3 regions of the Cytobacillus sp. T106 genome follow, and region 3 is predicted to be linked to each of the others. Evidence: riboswitches for the same ligand, from Rfam matches in the RefSeq annotation. Region 3 holds a riboswitch; each other region holds the start of a gene.

Region 1 (7,414 bases), on a different contig from region 3:
GCCGGGAAGAAAGTCCGCCGCCAACCTTCAGGTGGAACCCTTTTCTCTCATCGCCATCAATCACCTTGACCGCCGGGGTGAAGGATACACAGTTGATTTCCGCATTAGAAGCATTATGCAGATTAGCTGAAATTGACATTTTATATTTTCTGGGCAGATTGGAGAAATCTTCATTTTTCTGAAAATAGGTATATACTTCATTAACAATCTCAGTGGTATCAAACAATTCATGCGGATCAAGCCCGGCAATCGGATTGCCGACGATTGTCCTTGTGATGTCACCGCATGCCCCTGCACTCGAAAGGCCTACAGCCTCCAGCCTGTTGAAAATATCAGGGATCTGGCTGATTTCAAGCCAATGGAATTGGATGGCCTGCCTTGTTGTTATATCAAAGACGCCGCGCCCGTAGTCCCGGGCAATTCCGGCCAAAGCATCTACCTGCGGCTTCGTCAGGATGCCGGAGGGGACGTTCACCCTCATCATGAAATAGCCGTCCTCCTTCGGGCGCTGCAGGTACAAGCCTGCCCATTTGAACAGGTCCCACTGATCCTTTGGAATGGATTCAAAGCCGTTTGCTGCATAATAGGGAATATCATTAAGAATTTCGAGTCCGTCTTTTTCCAGCTTTGCTTTCTCCGTTTTGTTCAGCTTTTCATTATCAGCCCAATGCTTTACATATGCCATTCTTGCCCCTCCTTAAATGATTCCCTGCTCTTTTAAGTAGATTAATATCTTTTCAGCTGCCTCTTCTGGAGAAAGCTGGTCAGTCCGAATGATGATTTCCGGGTCTTCCGGCTCTTCGTAAGGAGCATCGATCCCCGTGAATCCTTTAATCTCCCCGCGCCGTGCTTTTTGGTACAGCTGCTTGGGATCCCGCTTTTCACATTCTTCCAAAGGGCAGTCAATGAATACTTCAATGAACTCCCCTTTTTCCGGAAAAAGGCTTCGCACCAGTTCCCTGTCCTTCCGGTAAGGCGAGATGAATGCTGTACAGACAATCTGGCCGCTGTCAGTAAACAGCTTAGCCACTTCACCGATCCGGCGGATATTTTCATTCCTGTCTTCTTCTGAGAATCCGAGGTCGCGGTTCAGTCCATGGCGGATATTATCGCCATCCAGGACATATTCATCAATGCCATCCTTGAAAAGCCGGTGGCTGACGATATTGGCTATGGTCGATTTACCTGATCCGGACAGCCCTGTCAGCCAGAGCACACAGCTGGCATGCCCGTTTTGCGCCCTCCTCTCTTCTTTTGTTACTGCTGCTTCATGCCATGTAAGATTCAGTGAATGTGCCATGCATTCTTCCTCCTTAAACCGTTTCTTTTTCCCGCAAGCCCTGAATCAGCACCTCAATTACTTCTTTCCTGCTGAAAGAGGATGGCGGGATTTCTCCGGCACGGAGCATTTCCCTGACCTTTGTGCCTGAAAGGATTACCCGGTCATCCGCTGTATGCGGGCAGGTCTTGTCGGAAGCCATGCCTTCACACACATTGCAATAGAAGCTGTGCTCGAAAAATAAAGGCTTGATCCCCAGCTCTTCTTCGGTAAACTCCCTGAATATATGCTGGGCATCATAGGTTCCGTAATAATTGCCTACTCCGGCATGATCGCGCCCTACGATGAAATGGGTGCATCCGAAGTTCTTTCTGGCGATGCTGTGAAAAATAGCTTCCCTCGGCCCCGCGTACCTCATGGCTGCTGGATAGACTGCGAGCTGGACACGGGTTTCAGGATAATAATGCTCCAGCAGCACCCGGTAGCTTTTCAGGCGGACATCTGCCGGTATATCATCCTCCTTCGTATCCCCGACGAGCGGGTTAAGGAAAAGGCCATCGACTGTTTCAAGGGCAGCTTTCTGGATATATTCATGGGCCCGGTGCACCGGGTTCCGCGTCTGGAAGCCGACAACCGTGTTCCAGCCTTTTTCAGCAAATAAGGACCGCGTCTCCTTCGGTGTCAGCCAGATATCTGTGAAATCTCCTTTATCAGGACGCTTAATCAGTGTAATTTTTCCTGCAGCATAGGTGCGGCCTCTTTCAAAAAGCTTATTAACTCCTGGATGTGCCCGGTCAGAGGTCCGGTAGACTGAAAGTGCCTCTTTTTCCAGATCTGGCTGGTAAAGCTCGGAAAGTTCAAGGATCCCGTAGGTTTCTCCCTTATGATTCAGCCTGCAGATATCACCTTTATGAAGGTCAGCTGCTATATCCGGAATGATCGGCAGCGTGACCGGTATCGGCCATACTGTACCATCTGCAAGGCGCATACTTTCAACCACAGATTCGTAGTCCTCCTTTCCCAGAAAACCTGTCAGCGGGCTGAAAAGTCCACAGGCGATCAGCTCCAGGTCACTTAATGCAACTGAGTCTATCTCTATCTCCTGATTCGTGTTCTGGATCGGATAATCCGGATTGAATGCTTCTATGAGTTTGCCTCCATGAGGCATAGGTAGTGACATTTTCATCAGCCTTTCCTTGCTAGTTTATAAGTTTCATTTTCCGGCAGGGCCGTATTCTGCCTTCCCATCAGGAAACGGACACCGAATACAGAAATAAGGACTCCAGCCATGGCAACAATCGGGTAAAAGTCATGCTTAATGATGATTTGGATCAAGGTATAGCTCAGTACCATCGACAGTACTGGCGACACAAGCCATACACCGAGGAGCCTGATGACAATTTCTTTCTGGAAAACAGAGCGCCCCTGGCCGGCAAAGCCGATTCCGATGATGGAGCTTGTCGTGATCTGGGTCAAGGGGACGGGAATCCCGAATAAGGATGCAGCAGTGACAATGCCTGCCCCGGTACCAGAAATGATGCATCCTTCTTCGAGCCTGATATCAGTGATTTTCTTTCCGTTTGTCTCCAGCACTTTACTGCCGAGAAAAACAGCGCCTGCGGCGACGAATATACCGCCCCAGAAAATCCCTGCCCCTGGCGGGAGGATGTCAGCACCAACAAGGGGGCCAACCGCATTGGCAACATTATTCATGCCGGCCGAAAAGGCTTCAAACAATCCCATGAGTGTGACCAGGAAGCCAAGGAAGCGGATGGTGCCCGGCTTTTTGGTCTTCTTGGTTGAGCGGAGTATCCTGATCAGCTTCGCTGCAATGACAGCAATGATAAAAGCGGCCAGCGGCGTAATCAGCCAAAAAGAAATGATCCACAAGAGCTTGGAAGCAAATAAAGATTGATAAGCAATCCCTGCCCCTACAACTGATCCGACTGTCACCTCACTGGTCGACAGCGGAATTCCGAAAATATTGGCCAGGAAAAGCGACAGTGCTGCAGAGGCAAGGACAATCAGGGCTATGCTCACGGTGAAAGTGCTTTTCGGCACAATCCCGCTTCCCATCGTTTTGACAACCTCACCCCCTCCGAGCCAGGCGCCAAGGAATACGGCGGCTCCGCACAGCAGGAGAGCAGTCTTTCGGCTTTTGATGGATCCTGATCCGTATGCAATCCCCATCGAGGCAGCTGCCCCGCTTGCTCCTATATTCATGGCAAAGAATAGTCCAATGGTCATTGCTATTGCTGCAAGCATGGTCATGCCCCCCTTTCACCCGGAATGCAGGCCGCATTCCGTCTTGCCGGTCCCAGCCCACCTGCCTGCCCTGCTGTCCCCGCCAACTCCTGCAGCCCTTGTACAGGGAAAGCATCCAATGCTTGGATACCCATTGTCATGGAGGTTATTATATGGGAGATCTTTTTTACGGATATGCTCCCAAACTTCCTCCCAAGTCCAGTGAATAAGAGGGCAGATTTTTACATTTTGAAATTTGCTGTCCTTGTTTAAAAATTGCGCCCCAGCCCTGGATGCAGACTGATCCCTCCTCAGCCCGGAAATCCAGGCGATTTTGTCTTTCATGGCTTCCTGGAGCGGAATGATCTTCCGGATGCTGCAGCAGCGGTCCGGCTCTCTTTTCCACAGTGCCGGTCCATAGGCTTCCCGCTGGTCATCCAAAGAAAGGGAAGGAAGCTTCCTTTCAATATTCAGCTCCGGAAAACGCTCCTGCACCCTTTCAATGACCTCATAGGTTTCCGGAAAATGGAGCCCGGTATCCAGGAAAATAATATGGGCATCAGGCTTTATCCCTGTGATAAGATCAATCAGTACAATCGCCTCAGCCCCGAAGCTTGAGGCGTAGCTGATATCTTGCGCGCTGTAATGGCTATAGGCCCATTCCAGCACTTTTTGTGCTCCTTTGAATCCATCGTTTTCAGGGAATGATGGCGGTTCCCAGCTGGTGTATGTTACGGTGGTGCTCATTTCAGTGCTCCTTTCATGGTGCCTTCTGTTTTTTGACTGATTTTTAACAAGAAAAAAGGCAGCCTTCCTCCCGCTTTTGGGAAAAAGACCGCCTCTAGTTTGTCTAGTCAGCGCGCTTTATTAGATTGAAGGCGAACCTTTTCATTCTTCTCAATTTGAATGACCTTGCCATCCTGCACCACAAGTGTGATGCTTCCAAACTTTACAGACTGCAGCATCCTTTGCAGATGTGCGGCCACTTCCTCCCAATCAGCATGCTTCAGATCGGCTCGCCTCCTTTTTGAATGGCTGGGATGGGGACAAGGAGGAAAAAGAAAACGCCTTTTCCAACAGGAAAAGGCGCATTTCGCATACTTGCACCTTATCTCCCAAAATGCTGGACATTTTGCTGGAATTGGCACCTTGCTTTTAGCAGGTTGCCGGGCTTCGATGGGCCAGTCCCTCAGCCACTCTAGATAAGTGATATAATCAGGAGCGTTTGCTCTGATTTATTTTATTGAAATTAATCCTACCATACCCATATGATTTGTCAACGAGTTAACGAAAAGTTTTCTAATAATTTTTTTAATTAGGAAAATATGCTCATTTTATCTGATTCTCAAATTCCCACTCCTCTTTCCCGATTAAATAAAGAACCAGCAGGATGTCTTCCAGCTGCCTGAATGACTTTCGTTCCGGATCGATATCGAGCTTTGGCAGGAGTGAATAAGAAAGTTTTTTTGTGAGCTCTTCTCTTTTGCCTATAGGGAGCTGGAGCAGCCTCTCACTATAGGTCTTTAAAAGCTTCCACTCCTCGGCGCCAATCTTCCTGACAGTCCACTCGTCCATATATATATCTTCCTTTTTCAGGCCTCTTTCCTGGATTTCTTTTTCAATCCCGGTCATTTTACCCGGCTTCTTCTTTTTCCGTTCATGCACGACCACTGTCCCGGCAGCCAGATCGCCGACCCGTTTATGCCTGGAATGAAAAAATACCATCAGAATGCCAAGCAGATAGTACACCGGCAGGGAGTCTATGATGCGGAGGAGATTTCGGATAAAGCTTGAGAGCAATGTGATGCTCTGGCCGTTATCCTGAATGACCCTTATTCCCATGATCTTTTTCCCCAGTGTCCTTCCTGCCCAAAAATATTCCAATACAAAAAAATATCCCCAGTTGACCAGAAAAAGGCAAATTAGCATAATGGCGAACGGCCATGAAAGAAAAGTATCATCAAGAAAGAATGCTGCGGCACTGGAAGCATAAAAAGCAAATAAAAGAATGCTCGCCAGATTGAATACCATAAGGATCAGCTGATCGATGATGAGGGCCCCGGCCCTGCTGCCAAGTCCGGCAGGCTGGAATTGAAGCGATACAAATTCAGGTGTTTTGATAAGAATTGTTTCTGTTTGCATGATGCACCCCATTTCCTGGAAGTTTTGCCTGTATCTCACTCTCCCTATGATTTATAATGGAGATACAACTTTTATGGTTACAGGCAGGTGATTAGATTGAATAGTAAACAGTTCATCAAGCAGCATCGGGAAAACTGGCAGGAGCTCGAGGAGCTGCTCGCCAGGATGAAAAGACGAAAAGCCGCAGGAACTGATTTGGCCCGGTTTGACAGGCTGTATCAGAAAGCAGCACAGAATCTTTCATTCTCCCGGACTTTCTTTCCAGACGAAGAAGTGACTTTTTATTTAAATGATCTTGTCGCAAAGGCGCATAATCTTTTATATAAAAGCCAATCCTCCAGTATGGCCCAGCTGAAAGATTTCTTCCAGATCAAGTTTGTGCGGCTATTGTTCGAGCAATGGAAATTTGTCGTTGCCAGCATGCTCCTTTTCACATTGGGCGGTTTGGGGAGTTTCTTTGCTGTGATCCATGATCCGCTTTCAATCCATTCGATTCTCCCGGCCGAGATGTCCGGGGCAATTGATCCCCAGAGGCTCGGCGAGAATGAAGGTGCGGTCGATTCTGCGGTCATGTCAGCAAGCATCATGACCAATAATATCCGTGTCGCAATCCTCGCATTTGCCGGCGGTATCACCTTTGGGATTTTGACCGTTTATCTTATGATTTATAATGGCATCATTGTAGGCGCCATTGCCGGCCTGTTTTGGTCTCACGGAAAATCTTATGAATTCTGGGCCTATATTGTCCCCCATGGGATGATAGAGCTTACCGCGATATTCATCGCGGGCGGAGCCGGCCTGCTTATGGGATATAAGCTTCTGGTCCCGGGCAAATACTCCCGGGGCTATCAGCTGAAAACCAAGGCAAAAAGGTCGGTTCAGCTGCTACTGGGAACTATTCCGCTCTTCATCATCGCCGGATTGATCGAGGGGTTTATCACCCCTTCCCCGCTCCCGCTGGAAATGAAGTATATGGCTGCCTTCCTGACGGTCCTTGGACTGCTGTTTTATGCCTGGTCAGGCTGGCTCCTGGATCAAAAGCGAAAACGCCTGGTTCATCCCCTGCAAGCTCCATAAATATTTGCAGGGGTATATGCTATGGATGCTCTAAAAAACAGTTTCGCGCTCCCGACAGCTCACTGAGTGCCGGTGAGATAAACAAAATCTCTCCATGTAAATGGCGGAAATTAAAGAAGCCCCCGATTCAACACATTGATATAATGGGACACAGCAGCTGCTGCGAGACTTCCTTCAGGCGCTTCCGCCATTTGCAGGCCTTGTTTTTCCCATCTCAGCTTTTCCCGCTTTGCAATAAGGATCTGCTGCTGCGCCATGCTTTTTAGCATGGCGCTTTTTATATTGTCCGGCCGATCTTTGGCCCGGGCTGACAGGATATTGTCTTCGATTCCGAGCATAAAGAACAGGTGCCGCTGCCGGATCCTTTTTAGATAAACAAGCGCACCTTCCTCCAGGGTGAAAGTCCTTACATCAGAAAAGAGAAGCAATAAGCTCCTTTTGTTCTGGACAGACTGCAAATATTGAAAGGCACCGCTATAATTGGATTCTGCAGCATCCGCCTGTATCGAATACAAAGCTTTCAGGATGAAGTTTAAGTGCTGCATCCCTTTTGAAGGCGGTACATACGATTGAATGTCTTTTGAAAAAGCAAGGACGGAAACATAATCACCGTTTTTGAGCGCCGCGGCTGCGGTAGTCATTGCCGCTTCCAGCGCCTTTTCAAGCCTGTTG
Region 2 (7,414 bases), on a different contig from region 3:
GTACCCAAACCAGCGATTTGCAGTGAGAACATATAATAGTTGGTTCCGACTGATTCGCTGAACTCAGTCCCTGCAAGAGGGAAGTAGGAAGTCCAGCCGGCATCAGGCGAACCGCCGATTACGAATGAGATGTTCAGCAGCATGGCACCCATGAAGAAGAGCCAGAAGCTGAGTGCATTAAGTTTAGGGAAAGCAACGTCGCGTGCCCCGATTTGGAGCGGCACAACAAAGTTCATGAAAGCCATGATGAATGGCATTGCCATGAACAGAATCATAACTGTTCCGTGCGTTGTGAAAATTTCATTATAGTGCTGTGCGTCAAGGAGGGTATTGTCCGGCACAGCCAGCTGGGCACGCATCATGATGGCATCTGCGCCGCCTCGGAAAAGCATGAGCAGGGCAGAAATCAGATACATGATCCCAATCCGTTTATGATCGACTGTTGTCAGCCATTCTCTCCACAGATAGCCCCATTTTTTAAAATAAGTCAAGCCTGCAATGATGGCAATAACCGTTAAACCTATAGCAACCATTGACGCATAGATTACAGGGCTGGGATGCGGAATGGCAAAACGTTCAAAGAATTCCATAGGATTTTAAACTCCTTTCTAGGGTAGCGGGTCTGTTCTTATTAATGGCCTTCATGTTCTGAGTGGCCATTGTCGCCAGATCCGTCCTCTTCCATATCCATATGTTCATGATCTGAGTCAGCATCATGGCTGTCAGAGCTGGAACCATGGTTATGGCCGCCATGCTCGCCTTCAGGTGCGGGCATGAAATCAAGATGTGTTCCGGTATAAGTCGACTGTCCAAGATGCCCCGGTTCAAGCAGTTCATTGAATTTTTCTTCCGTAAGAGGCTCAGCCGTATCTTTCACGTCATCAACCCATTGGTCAAACTCTTCCTGCGGCATGGCTGTTACATTGAATGTATTTTCAGCAAAGCCTTTTCCGTTAAAGTTGGCATTGCGCCCCATATATTCACCGGGTTCATCTGCTCCCAGGTGCAATGTGTTGACCATATCAGCCATGGCATATTTTTGTCCGCCAAGCTGAGGGATCCAGAAGCTTGTGATCGGTCCGTATGAATAGAGCTTAAATTCAAGCGGGCGGTCAGTCGGTACATATAGATAGTTGACTGTTTCGATATCTTCTTCTGGATAGCTGAAATGCCATTTCCAGTTAGAAGATGATGCATATACGACTAAAGGCTCTTTGTCGCCGTATCCTGTAGGTGCTGATTCCACTTTATAGTTGCTTTGTGTGGATACAACCGAAAGGAAGATGACGATCAGGACGGGGATACCGACACAGACCGCTTCGACCAGAAGATTTCCTTTAATATGCGGCGGTTCATAATCCTTGCTTTGCTTTGAAGAGCGGTATTTATAGAGCATATAAGCAAGCATGGCAAAAACCACAAGGACGATGACAGACATGATTGCCGTTGACAGGATGATGTCTTTTGCCTGGACGGCGGCCTGAGGCCCCTTGGGATCCAGCACCATCAGCGGCTCACAGCCTGATAGAATAGTAATGATTGTAAATATTCCTAAAAGCAAAGAATATTTCTTTTTCATGGATAAGCCCCTTTCTCAATGGCTGAAAGTTTAATAACATAATAATAGTGTATATGTTACATAGTTCACAATCTGTTATCATCATAAGCAATTTTAAAGGGTAATTCAATAGAATGTGAAAGGTGTCACAAATTGTTCAAGAAGATAGAAATTCTTTCCGAACTTTGCGGCATATTATTTGCACAACAGAAATTAAGGGGGCTTGCCAAGGCGGGGGAAACTCCTGCAGCTAAGCAGAAGAGGCATTATTTATAATGAAACATATATTATATAGATATAAGTTTACACTGCTTCTATATTGATTGAAAGGTATGGTAAAATTTAATAAAAAGCACGATTTTACAGGCGGGAGATGGTAATGTGAAAACGATGGCCCTTTACGACAATACTTGCCAGCTTTGCCAGATGACAAAAAAATCTTTCCAAAAGCTTGACCTGCTCCACAGGGTAGACTGGGTTTCACTCCAGAAATATGAACAGGAGCATGGAGAAATTCAGTTCAGCAGCAGGGAGCTGAGGAAAGAGCTTCATATTATAACTCCTGAAAAAAAGGTCCTGAAAGGTTTCTATGCAGTAAGAAGGCTGCTGCTGCTGTTCCCCCTGACCTTCGTTCTCGGGCTCTTTATGCACCTTCCTTTCGCATCTGCTGCCGGGGTTCCGGTATACCGGTGGATTGCACGGAACAGACACAAACTGCTTAGGAAGAAATGCAAGGACGGCAGCTGTTCCCTGTGATTAATTTCCATATCAGATTTTCTGCAGGTGCAGGATGAATTTCTTCTTGCTATAGCGGAGAAAATGATTGACGCCGCTACATCTGTACGTTATGATTTTACCTTGAACGGATACTCTCTTATCCCGAGCTGGTGGAGGGACAGGCCCGATGAAACCCAGCAACCTGCTAATGATGCTTTTGAAAACGGATATATGCTGAAAAGAGCATAACGGTTCAAATTACCAGCCAGCAATGGTCTGTTTTTAGCAAAGGTGCTAACCTGACGCAAGGAAGATTCCTTGAACGATAAGAGTGAAAGGCGCGAATCATTTTGCTTTCAACCTTTTCACTTTGGGAAGGTTTTTTATTTTGCATTTTGAGGGATGTCTTTTAATTGCATATTATGGAAGTTTTTGCATAAAGCTGATTTACAAGGGCTATGCATTTAACAGGATAAAATCATACAATTTCTATTGTGCCTGGCTTATATATAATGCCTTTGACCGGTTTTCTGCATCGGCGGTGACCTGCCTTTTCAGCACTTGCCTGAGAATGCACGTACCGGGGGATGGAACCAGCCGGTTATGCAGATTGTGAAGCAATGCATACGCGAGAGCGGGATAAAAACTCCATGTTTATTCAATACTACTTAGGGAATGAGTACCGTATCAATCCGAGGGGAAGAATAAGGTGTAGCGCCGGATAAGAACCTCACTCTATTCTTATAAATAAGGAGGAAATCAGATGTCAAATAAACGCCGTTTGTTTACTTCTGAATCAGTTACTGAAGGTCATCCGGATAAAATCTGTGACCAGATTTCTGATGCAATTTTAGACGCTATCTTAGCAAAAGACGCAAATGCCCGCGTTGCTGCTGAAACATCTGTTACAACAGGGTTAGTCCTTGTTGCAGGTGAAATTACAACATCTACATATGTTGATATTCCTAAGCTTGTCCGCGAAACAATCAAGGAAATCGGCTATACCCGTGCTAAATACGGCTTTGATTCCGAAACATGTGCTGTCTTGACTTCCATTGATGAGCAGTCAGCTGACATTGCAATGGGTGTAGACCAGGCGCTTGAAGCGCGTGAAGGCCAAATGTCAGATGAAGAAATCGAAGCGATCGGCGCAGGGGACCAGGGCCTTATGTTCGGCTTTGCCTGCAATGAAACGAAAGAGCTTATGCCTCTTCCGATTTCCCTGGCGCACAAATTATCACGCCGCCTGACAGAAGTGCGCAAAGAAGAAATTCTTCCGTATCTGCGTCCGGATGGCAAGACACAGGTGACTGTTGAGTATGATGAGAACGACAAGCCGGTACGCATCGATACCATTGTCATCTCCACACAGCACCATCCTGAAATCAGCCTGGAGCAAATCCAGCGCAACCTGAAAGAACATGTCATCAATCCGGTCGTTCCAAAAGAACTGATCGATGAAAATACAAAATACTTCATCAACCCTACTGGCCGTTTTGTTATCGGCGGACCTCAAGGGGATGCAGGTTTGACTGGCCGCAAAATCATTGTTGATACTTACGGCGGATATGCACGCCACGGCGGTGGCGCATTCTCCGGCAAGGATCCTACAAAGGTTGACCGCTCAGCAGCTTATGCAGCCCGCTATGTAGCGAAGAATATCGTCGCTGCCGGCCTTGCTGATAAGGTTGAAGTGCAGCTTGCCTACGCCATCGGGGTAGCGCAGCCGGTTTCCATTTCTGTTGATACATTCGGAACAGGAACTGTGAGCGAAGATACGCTTGTCGACCTTGTCCGCGATAACTTTGATCTTCGCCCGGCAGGCATCATCAATATGCTGAACCTGCGCCGCCCTATCTACAAGCAGACTGCAGCTTACGGACATTTCGGCCGTACAGATGTTGATCTTCCTTGGGAGCGCACTGACAAAGCAGATACACTGCGCCAGCAGGCTGGAAAATAATCCTTATAAGAACAAAAAAGCGGGAGTGCTGAAATATGCAGCTCCCGCTTTTATATTTCGTCTAAGGGGATAGAGCGTTTAACGGTCTGCTGATCTGTGAATAATTCTTGTAAATGCCTAATTTTTCCCCTGCCTGTTTTTCATGTTGATAGTGCCATTTTTTCAGGTTTAGTGGTAGTATTAGAGAGTATGTTTTTTGGGATTAATGTGTGATATAGCAGATTATGGCTGGCCGGGCAAACACTGCACCGGCATGAATGCCTTCCGCTGTTTTTTTCAGACGGAATGGGATTTTGACTAAATTGAAGAAGGTGAACTACATAATGTGCGGTTTTATCGGCTGTGTCCATGAAAATGCGCAAGTTCTGAACGATGCGCAAAAGCAGCAGTTTGAAAATATGAATAATATCATTACCCACAGGGGGCCTGATGATGCAGGCTATTACAATGATGAACATATCCAGTTCGGCTTCCGCCGCCTGAGCATCATTGACATCGAATGCGGCCATCAGCCGCTGACCTATGAAAATGAGAGATACTGGATCATTTTCAATGGCGAAGTCTATAACTATGTGGAGCTTCGCGAAGAGCTCATAAAAGAAGGCCTTACATTTGAGACCAATTCAGATACAGAAGTAATCATCGCGCTATACAGCCACCTGAAGGAAAAAGCGGTTGAAAAACTCCGCGGCATGTTCTCATTTGTGATCTGGGATAAACAGGAGCAGTCCTTATACGGGGCTAGAGACCATTTCGGAATCAAGCCTTTCTTCTACCTCGAAAATGATGGGAAAACATTTTTTGCTTCTGAAAAGAAAAGTATCCTGATGGCGCTGGAAAATGACGTCCTTAACTATGAGTCCCTTCAGCATTATTTGACTTACCAGTTTGTTCCGGAGCCGGAAACAATGTCCGCTGGCATCCATAAACTTGAACCGGGCCATTATTTCACAAAGAAAATCGGTTCTCCGATGGACATCAAACGCTATTGGAAAGCTTCCTTCCAGCCTGTCCAAAAGTCTGAGCCGGAATTTGTGAAAGAAATAAAAGACGTCCTGTTCGATTCTGTTAAAATGCATATGCGAAGCGATGTACCGGTTGGTTCATTCCTGTCCGGCGGCATCGATTCTTCCATCATTGCATCCATTGCAAAACAATACCATCCGAATATCAAGACATTTTCTGTCGGCTTTGAGCGGAACGGATTCAGCGAAATTGATGTAGCCAAAGAAACAGCGGATAAGCTGGGTGTTGAAAACATCAGCTATGTGATCACACCGCAGGAGTATATGGATGAACTGCCTAGGATCATGTGGCATATGGATGATCCGCTCGCAGATCCGGCATGTGTGCCTTTATATTTCGTTGCCCGTGAAGCACGCAAGCATGTAACGGTTGTCCTTTCAGGCGAAGGTGCGGATGAGCTGTTCGGCGGCTACAATATTTACCGTGAGCCCCAGTCGCTTGAAATGTTCAATAAAATACCGCAGGTCGGGAAAGCTTTCCTGAGGCTGATTGCCAGGATGATGCCTGAGGGCATGAAAGGCAAAAGCTTCATTGAACGCGGCGTGACTCCGATGGAAGAAAGATATATCGGAAATGCAAAAATGTTCACTGAAGAAGAAAAGCGCAGGCTGCTTGGCGTCTACCAGAACGGCATCGATTATAAAGATATCACAAGGCCTTTATATGCGGAGAGCCAGGGCTATGATCCTGTGGACCGTATGCAGTATATCGACATCCACACCTGGATGCGCGGCGACATTCTATTGAAGGCTGATAAAATGACCATGGCCCATTCCCTTGAGCTTCGCGTGCCATTCCTTGATAAAGAGGTATTCAATGTAGCTTCAAGGATTCCGACAAACCTGAAAACGGCCAATGGAACGACCAAATATATTTTGAGAAAAGCGGCGGAGGGCGTTGTGCCTGACCATGTGCTAACCCGCAAAAAGCTTGGCTTCCCTGTCCCGATCCGCCACTGGCTGAAGGACGAGATGAACGGATGGGCAAAAAAAATAATCCGCGAAAGCAGCACGGATCATTTGCTTAATAAAGACTATATTCTGAAGCTTCTTGAAGACCACTGCCAGGATAAAGCAGACAACAGCAGGAAAATCTGGACTGTGCTCATGTTTATGCTCTGGCATGATGTGTATGTCGAAAAGAAATATTCATTTGAAAAGGAACTGATCAGCGAACCATCCTTTCAGCCTATGAAAGGCTAGCGGGAAAGATAGGTAATTGCCTGTCTTCCCATCTGCACCCAGGCTTCTTCAAAGCCATCAATGGGTGCTTTTTTATTTTTCTCTCCTGTGAGCGGATCGTTAAAATATACGTATCCAGAATCATATCCTGTAATCAGGACAGAATGCTCTTTATAAGTGATCTTAACCGGCCCGCTAGGCGTCTCCCATGTCTGAAAATAATCCGGAGCCAATTTCTGATAGGCCGTGTTCGTAATCACCCAGACAGGCTGTCCATCTGATAGATGCGTTTTCAGCTCTGTAAAATCAGAACCGGTCAAATCAATTATTTCGCCGGGCAGGTACTTTTCGGCCAGATCCTTGACCGGCTTGTGGTATACACCAAGACCTGGCCCATCAAGGGAATACATGTCACCGATGAAGCCGTCGTTCGGATGGCCGTAATATACTTTGCCATTCTCCTTTTTGTAGGGAGTCGGTTCTTTTTCTATTTCCTTTGCGAGCGTCATTTTATCTGCCTGAACCCCGGCATGCTGCAGCAGCATGCTGAGACTAGTAACCTCGCAGCCCCGCGGAAGCTCAGGGAGCTGATGCAGAACAGGGGCGTCAAGCAGCACCTCATCCTTGATTTTTATGATAGGCCGGTCAAGTGTCTTGTCCAAAAAGGAACTCGCCGATGTCAAAGGAGATTTGATCCAGGACTTGATCCGGTCTGCAATACCGCCTGGCGAACCTGGCTGATTATGGTCAATGGCTATTGCCCCTGCAAGGAGTACAGCGATGAAGATAAATAGAATAAAAGGGCTGAAGAGACGCTTTCCTTTCTTTGCTTTTAAAAGAAGTGAAAGAAAAAAGATCAGCAGCAATAGAATAACAATAAAGAGATAATTCATTTGCACCACCTTGTGTTATCGTGTTCCAGCCCATTCAGCCGCTTTTGGCTGATAAGCATAAGTTTTTTCCAATAGG
Region 3 (7,414 bases):
CAGATAATCAATAATTCATTTGGATTATGACATGATTATTAAAACATGTCAATTGATTTTTCAAAAAATATTCAACTTTCCGATCCTTGCTGCTGCCTCTTTAAGCCTCTCTTCATCTGCAAGCAGACCTGCGCGGACATATCCTTCTCCATATTCGCCAAATCCGATGCCGGGAGCCACAACTACTTGCGCTTTTTCGAGCAGAACATCGGCAAATTGCTCAGACGTCCAGCCTTCCGGAACTTTCAGCCAGGCAAAAAATGATCCTTGCGGTGCTTTAACATCCCAGCCTATCTCCCTAAGGCCTTCAATAAAAGCTTTCCGCCTGGAAGCATAGACCTGCACCAGTTCATCCACACATGCCTGCGGCCCGGACAAAGCCTCTGCTGCCGCTTCCTGCACAGCACCAAAAAGGCTGACATACAGATGATCCTGCATAAGATTGATGGCTTCAATCACACTTTCATTCCCAGCCGCAAACCCCACTCTCCAGCCTGCCATATTGTAAGTTTTAGAGAGTGTATAAATTTCAATGCCTGTTTCCTTTGCCCCTTCCGTCTGCAGGAAGCTGACTGGCTTTTTGCTGTCAAAGCCAATTGCACCGTAGGCGAAATCATGAACAACGCAAATTTCATTTTCCGCTGCAAAGCGGACCGTTTCTTCGAAAAATTCCTTCGTAGCCGTGGCTCCGGTCGGATTATTCGGATAATTGAGGAACATCATCCTGGCTGATTCGATGTCCTGCTCAGAAAGCTCACCATAATCCGGCAGAAAATGATTGTCTTCTTTCAGGGGCATGACAGCCATAGAAGCTTTCGCAAGGGCCACTCCTGACCAATAATCAGGATACCCCGGGTCAGGAACAAGGATCGTTTCCCCTGGATTGAGAAGACATTGAGGAATTTCAACCAGGCCAGCCTTCCCGCCGAATAAAATAGCTATTTCCTTTTCCGGATCAAGGTCCACACCGTATTCCCTTTTGTAAAATTCAGCTGCTGCAGCTTTCAGGCTGTGCTGACCGCGAAAAGGGGAATATTTATGATTAAGGGGATTTTCGGCTGCTTCCTGAAGTTTCCTGACGATATGCGGCGGTGTGGGCCTGTCAGGGTTTCCCTGGCCAAGATTGATGACATCATGCCCCTGCCCGGCATACCTGGCTGCTTTTTGCACCAATGTTGCAAAGAACTGCTTTGGCAGACTTTGCAACAGTTCAGATTGAGGAAATATTTTCATCACATAGTCACCTGCTTTACATGTGGATTAAATTTTTATTTGAAAAACCAATGACAAAGATATAACGTAAAAGGCAGGAAGTAAAGAAATATTCTAAAATTTTATTATTTTATCCTTTGCATACGGAGGTTTACCCTATGAAAATATCCTGCATCCAAATGGACATCTCCTTTGGCAGCCCTGAGAAAAATTACGAAAAAGCTGAAACGCTGATCGAGCGCGCAAGCAAAGACAATCCCGATATCATCGTGCTGCCTGAGCTGTGGACAACGGGCTATGATTTAACCCGACTGGAAGAAATCGGGGACAGGCACGCAGAATCAAGCATCCGGTTTTTGCAGACTATGGCCCATAAGCATCATGCTGCCTTCATTGGAGGAAGCATCGCAAATAAAACAGAGGATGGTGTTTTCAACACCCTGCTTGCAGTCAGCAGCACAGGTGAACTGCTGCACCAATACAGCAAGCTGCACCTTTTTCAACTGATGGATGAACATCTCCACCTGTCACCCGGGAGCGGGGATGCTTCTTTCAATCTGAATGGCCATCCCATGGCCGGCTTTATCTGCTACGATATCCGTTTTCCTGAATGGATCCGCAAGCATGCACTTGAAGGAGCAGAAGCCATTTTCGTCGTGGCTGAATGGCCCCTGCCCCGCCTCGCCCATTGGCGCGCGCTGCTGATTGCAAGAGCCATTGAAAATCAATGCTATGTGGTTGCCTGCAACAGGGCCGGATCTGATCCGGCCAATCAATTTGCCGGCCACTCCATCATCATCAATCCATGGGGCGAAGTCGTTGCAGAGGCTTCAGAGCACGAAGAAATCCTTTCAGCAGATCTCGACCTCAGGCTTGTAGAGGAAGTGAGGGCACGCATCCCGGTTTTTACTGACCGCAAACCGGAATTCTATTAGAATTTTTTAAATTTTTATTGACAGAAAACATATGCCGCTGTTACTATTTTTTCAAATGGCTGGCGGCAGCCGTTTATACAAACTTATATTCTCTTATCAAGAGCAGGCAGAGGGACTTGGCCCGATGATGCCCAGCAACCGACCGTAATTCCATCGTGAGATGGGGCGCAATCCTTGCGCCGGAGAATTCCTCCATAAGGCACGGTGCTAATTCCAGCAGAAAGCTTGGCTTTCTGGCAGATAAGAGGTGCGAAGCTCAATACTTCAAGCCTCTTTCAGCATGAGAAAGAGGCCTTTTTATGTCCTGATGGATAAATAAAGCCTCCAAATTCAGGAGGGAAAAATGATGACACTCGTAAAAAATAAATATGCTCCGCTGACAGAAAAAACAGCCGCGGAACTCGCTGTAAGCCTTGGCCAGTTTCCCGGAAATGCATCTTTAGCCACGGAAGAAATAGGCGACGGAAATCTTAACCTTGTCTTTAGGATCAAGGAAAACGGGACAGGAAAAAGCCTGATTATCAAGCAGGCTCTCCCTTTTGCCAAGGTAGTAGGCGAAAGCTGGCCGCTGACCTTGAAAAGGGCTGCTATTGAAGCAGAAGCGCTTAAACTTTTTAAAAAGCTTGCTCCGGATTTTGTGCCGGAAGTTTTCTACAATGATGAAGAGCTCGCGGTGACTGTGATGGAAGATCTTTCACACCTGGAGATCAGCCGTACAGGGCTGATCTCTGGAAAAGAATATCCGCTGCTTTCCGGCCATCTTGGAAACTACCTGGCAAGAACTTTGTTCTATACCTCGGACTACGGCCTTCTTCAGGCTGATAAGAAAAAGCTTGCCAAAGATTTTTACAACCCGGAGCTGTGCAAAATTACGGAAGACCTGATATTTGCAGATCCTTATTTCAATAGCCCGACCAATGATTTTGAAGAAGAGCTGAAAGGCGATGCAGAAGCCTTATGGGCTGATTCAGCATTGAAACTCGAGGCAGCGCGCCTCAGGAAAATTTTCTTAAATGAAGCGGAGGCGCTGCTTCACGGTGATTTGCATACAGGAAGCATCTTTGCTTCCGATGCGGAGACAAAAGTCATCGACCCGGAATTTGCTTTCTACGGCCCTGCAGGTTTTGATATCGGACAGGTGATTGCCAATCTGTTATTCCAGTCTATCGCCAATCCTGAGAAAACGAGACTTATAGATCATCATATTGAAACATTCTGGGGAACTTTCTCAGATGATTTCTCTCTTTTATGGCAGAAGGATAATAAAGATCCTTTTGCTGGAACAGAAGGTTTTCTATCCGCTGTGCTTCAGAAATATTGGGAAGATGCGGTTGGCTTTGCAGGCTGTGAGCTGATAAGAAGGACAATCGGACTGGCCCATGTTGCTGACCTTGACGGGATAGAAGACAAAAAGGCGCGCCTGGCTGCCAAGAGAGCTGCACTGGCTGCAGGGAGAAACCTGATCCTTCAGCGCAGGGAAATCGCAGATGCAAAGGATTTATGCAGGATTGTCAGCCTTGTTTCGGCAGGGTGAAAACAAGGTATTCCGCAGGTTCAGAAAAACCCAGTTTTTCTGCAAGCTTCTTACTTGCCAGATTGGCCGCGCTGCAATCCCAGCGCGGCTGCAGATTTTTTCCCAGGGCAGTTTTAATGAATCTCGCAGCAAGCATGGCTCCCAGCCCCTTTCCCCTGGCACTTTCTGCTATATGGATATCCATTTCGGCAAATTCATTGCTCCTGAATATAGAAACACATTCACCGGCTGCCTGCTCTCCCATCAGCACCCTGATGCCGAATCCGGATCTCAGAAAATGCTCAATGGATCCCCAGTATGTGCTGAAATAATCCATTCGGAACTCAGGATATTCACCTGCTGACTCCCTATCCAGCGGAAAAAAGGAGACTTCGCTGCTTTTGGTAGACAGTTTAGGAACCGGCGAAAAATTTTGAAAGGAATGGCGGTGATGCTTATTGAGCCTCTCTCCAAACTGGCCGGATATGAATTGATCCAGTTCGGCAGAGCCGGAAAAAAGTGTGAACCGCCTCCCATTTTTCTCTGCTTCATCCAATTTTCCTGCCAGCAGGTCAAATGACCCTTCTCCCGCTCGTCCCGCGGCATAGTGGATGCCGCTAGTGAGGGATATCAGCAGACTTCCTTGCCTCTCCTGTACCTCACCTGGTATAAGGCCATCAAGAACAGCCGAAGCAAAGACTGGGACAAAATCAGTTCCAGGTATATGCTCATACATATAGGCCATATCAAGCTACTCCGGCTTAGCCCACATTTCACGGGGGTTCAACTCATAAACGCTGTTTTCCCTGTACATGAAATGATTGACGATAAATTCTCTCCTGATCGTCGCATAGTCTTCATGGAATTTCTTTATATACTCATTAAGCTCTTTTTCAGGATATTTCTTTCCCATTTTCAGACCTGAAGCAATATGCTCAAAGATAAACAGCTTTTTCTTGCGCTGTGCCGGTATATTCTTGAGCTTCCCTTCTTTTGTGATGAAATTTTCGATAACCTTTTGTTTCTCATTATGCATTTCCAGCATTTCTTCCATCTCTCCTTCCTTTTTATCAAACAGGTTAATGAGAACCTCTGCCTGCTGTTTGATAACCGATTCATTCACGTAATAATAGATGGTGTTCTTATCACGGCGCTGATAGATGCTATTAATAGCTTTTAGCTTGTTTAAATGATGGGTGATCGTCGGGGGAGTAAGGCCCAATTTGCCTGCAATTGCCTGGCCATGCAGAGGCCCATTCGATAATAGTGCTATAATCCGTATTCTGGCAGGGTCGCCCATCGTTTTATGAAATGCCACCAGTCTGTCTAACTGCATGAGATCAGCCTCCAAATTTGATGTATGTCTAATTAGATTTATATCAAATTAGATTACAACAGTCAATTCTTTTGCAAAAAAAATGCATCATTCTGCTGAATGATACAAATTTGAACAATCGGTATTTCTTTTTTGCTATAAAGTAAAAATGCCGCCTGGATCCTGGTACCCGCCCCGCTTTATGGGGAGATCGATATGAAAAACGGTTCCTTCCCCCATTTTGCTTTCCACTTCAATATTACCTTCATGCTCTTCAATTATTTTATATGTGACCATTAAGCCCAGCCCGGTCCCCCGTTCTTTCGTTGTATAAAACGGCTCTCCCAGCTTTCGCAATTTTTCCGGCGGAATGCCGGATCCCTCATCCCTTATGGAAATCCGGATGCTGCCTGTCCTGTTTTTTTGAATGCAAATGGTAATGATTCCGCCCTTTGGCATCACTTCAATCGCATTCTTAATAATATTTATGAACACTTTCTTCAATTGGTTCGGCTCACAGAAGACCAGGGGAAGGTTCTTGGCATAATCTGTCCTGAACTGGACATTATGGAGAACTGCCTGGGCAGTCAGGAACTCAACTGTCTCTTTCATCAGCTGGATAATATCTTTCTCGACATACTGAATGGCCTGTGGCTTCGCCAGAATCAGGAATTCATTTATAATGGAGTCGATTCTCTGCAGTTCAGAGGTAATAATATTGAAGTACATGGAATTTCCGCTCCCTGCACTGTCTTCCAGAAGCTGAATGAACCCTTTCAAAGCTGTCATTGGATTTCTGATCTCATGGGCGATTCCCGCTGCTAATTGCCCAATCACATTCAGTGTATCAGACTTCTTCAGCTGGTCCTCCATCTCCAGCTTCTCTGTAATATCCTTAAAAGTCGTCAGGCTGAGCCCTGAGAAGACATTTTGCTTCAAAGAGAACTCAAAATGCATTTTTCTGCCGGATTTCAAAATATAAGAAATCGTCCCGTTGGATTGGCCGCTGCCTGACAGTTCCTCCAGATGCATGCGCAGCTCCTCTTCTGTTATATTACAATCATTCAGCAGCGCAAGCAGGGACTGTCCCACAATTTCATGCTGACTCATCTGCAGCATTCTTTCTCCTGAAGCATTGATATCGACAATGGTAAAGTTTTCATCCCACAGTATCAGCCCCTCCAGGGCACCTTCAAAAATGCTGCGGAATTTCCTTTCGCTTTCCCGCAGTTCTTCTTCCATTTTATGCCGCTCACTGACATTCCTGAAAATCGTCATATGATAGCCTTCAACGGCGTTCAGCTTAACGGTGAATTCCAGCAGCTTCTTTTGCCCATTTGGCATGAGAAAAAACAGCTCATTCCTTACCTGTCCCTCTTTGTACAGCTCCTCGAGAATTTGGAAATAGCTTTCATCCTTGTGAAGAACAAAATCATCCACCTTCCCGGCAAGAAGTTCATCATGGGTGCTTTCAAATATTCTGCATGCTGCCTGGTTTGCATTGATGATTGTCCCTTTATCCTTCCAGTAAACGATCCCATCGAGCGCTTCCACAAACAGGTCTTTATACAAGTCTTCATGTTTGCGGATTTTCTGCTCCAGCCGTCTCTTCTCTGTAACATCCCTGAATATGGACAAAAGGAGGCGGCTATCAGGAAGGCGGCTCGTTGTAAATTCAAAGTAGGCAAGGCTGCCGTTATTGGCCATCGGCAGAACACCTTTGACTTTTTCCTGGGACTGCAGCAGCTTTTTCTGCTTTTCCAGCTTAAAATGATAATCGACGGGAACCAGGTCATCCAGCCTAAGTCCCTCGAACTGTCCCTTCTCAGTACCTAAAAACCGAGACATGGCAGGATTAACCGCAATAATCTCCCGCTGTTCAGTATAGATGATCATTCCATCTGCTGCGGAATCAAAAACATGATTGGCTACTACAGACTTTCCCATTTGCTCTGCCGCCTGTTTCAGCCTTTCATTTTCCAGTTCAAGCACGGCTATCCTTTCCTCCATTTGTTTTCTTGCTATATCAGATAAAGCCCCCACCTATTTTCCTCCTCGAAGACATAGACTTGCCTGACATCTATCTTATACCTTTCCAACTGTGCTGGAAAATTCTATCGGCTTTTATGGCTTGTATACTACAACACTTACATTTTATTACTGTTGGGGTTAAAAAAAAACAATTTTTAGACAATTACCAGCAATTTTTTCCCTTTTCTGTTGAGACGAAACAGCTTAGACTCTATGAAAAACAGGCTGCGGCAAAAATGAGTTTTGCCTGCAGCCTGTTTTGTTCATTTATAGCCTGAATTTAGAAATCATCTCGTTCAGCTGATCTGCGAGCTCGGACAATGACTGGGCATTATCAGAAATTTCCTCCATCGAATGATTTGTCTGGCTGATGGAGGCACTCGTCTGTTCAATCCCTGCTGCAGATTC

The links. A riboswitch is a leader RNA that binds a small molecule or an ion and turns the genes downstream of it on or off. The one in region 3 is predicted to bind S-adenosylmethionine.
Region 1: it holds a riboswitch for S-adenosylmethionine, as region 3 does, so the genes downstream of both, ABU165_RS24390 (YezD family protein) here and mtnK (S-methyl-5-thioribose kinase) in region 3, are expected to answer to the same signal.
Region 2: it holds a riboswitch for S-adenosylmethionine, as region 3 does, so the genes downstream of both, metK (methionine adenosyltransferase) here and mtnK (S-methyl-5-thioribose kinase) in region 3, are expected to answer to the same signal.

What each region holds. Positions count from the first base shown of each region.
Region 1 covers NZ_JBEUMK010000026.1:14,852-22,265, forward strand. Annotated here, with positions in the region: gene ABU165_RS24365 (nitrite/sulfite reductase) at 1-685, opposite strand, end outside; gene cysC (adenylyl-sulfate kinase) at 698-1,300, opposite strand; gene sat (sulfate adenylyltransferase) at 1,314-2,459, opposite strand; gene ABU165_RS24380 (sulfate permease) at 2,465-3,544, opposite strand; gene ABU165_RS24385 (phosphoadenylyl-sulfate reductase) at 3,560-4,270, opposite strand; gene ABU165_RS24390 (YezD family protein) at 4,378-4,509, opposite strand; SAM riboswitch class I at 4,629-4,732, opposite strand; gene ABU165_RS24395 (RDD family protein) at 4,853-5,665, opposite strand; gene ABU165_RS24400 (stage II sporulation protein M) at 5,762-6,742, shown strand; gene ABU165_RS24405 (DUF58 domain-containing protein) at 6,853-7,414, opposite strand, start outside.
Region 2 covers NZ_JBEUMK010000001.1:44,495-51,908, forward strand. Annotated here, with positions in the region: gene qoxB (cytochrome aa3 quinol oxidase subunit I) at 1-590, opposite strand, end outside; gene qoxA (cytochrome aa3 quinol oxidase subunit II) at 632-1,579, opposite strand; gene ABU165_RS00300 (thiol-disulfide oxidoreductase DCC family protein) at 1,949-2,314, shown strand; SAM riboswitch class I at 2,430-2,607, shown strand; gene metK (methionine adenosyltransferase) at 3,039-4,238, shown strand; gene asnB (asparagine synthase (glutamine-hydrolyzing)) at 4,562-6,466, shown strand; gene ABU165_RS00315 (C39 family peptidase) at 6,463-7,338, opposite strand.
Region 3 covers NZ_JBEUMK010000003.1:499,715-507,128, forward strand. Annotated here, with positions in the region: gene ABU165_RS10115 (pyridoxal phosphate-dependent aminotransferase) at 61-1,233, opposite strand; gene ABU165_RS10120 (carbon-nitrogen family hydrolase) at 1,371-2,147, shown strand; SAM riboswitch class I at 2,238-2,394, shown strand; gene mtnK (S-methyl-5-thioribose kinase) at 2,491-3,681, shown strand; gene ABU165_RS10130 (GNAT family N-acetyltransferase) at 3,659-4,405, opposite strand; gene ABU165_RS10135 (DUF2087 domain-containing protein) at 4,412-4,996, opposite strand; gene ABU165_RS10140 (PAS domain-containing sensor histidine kinase) at 5,132-7,018, opposite strand; gene ABU165_RS10145 (methyl-accepting chemotaxis protein) at 7,274-7,414, opposite strand, start outside.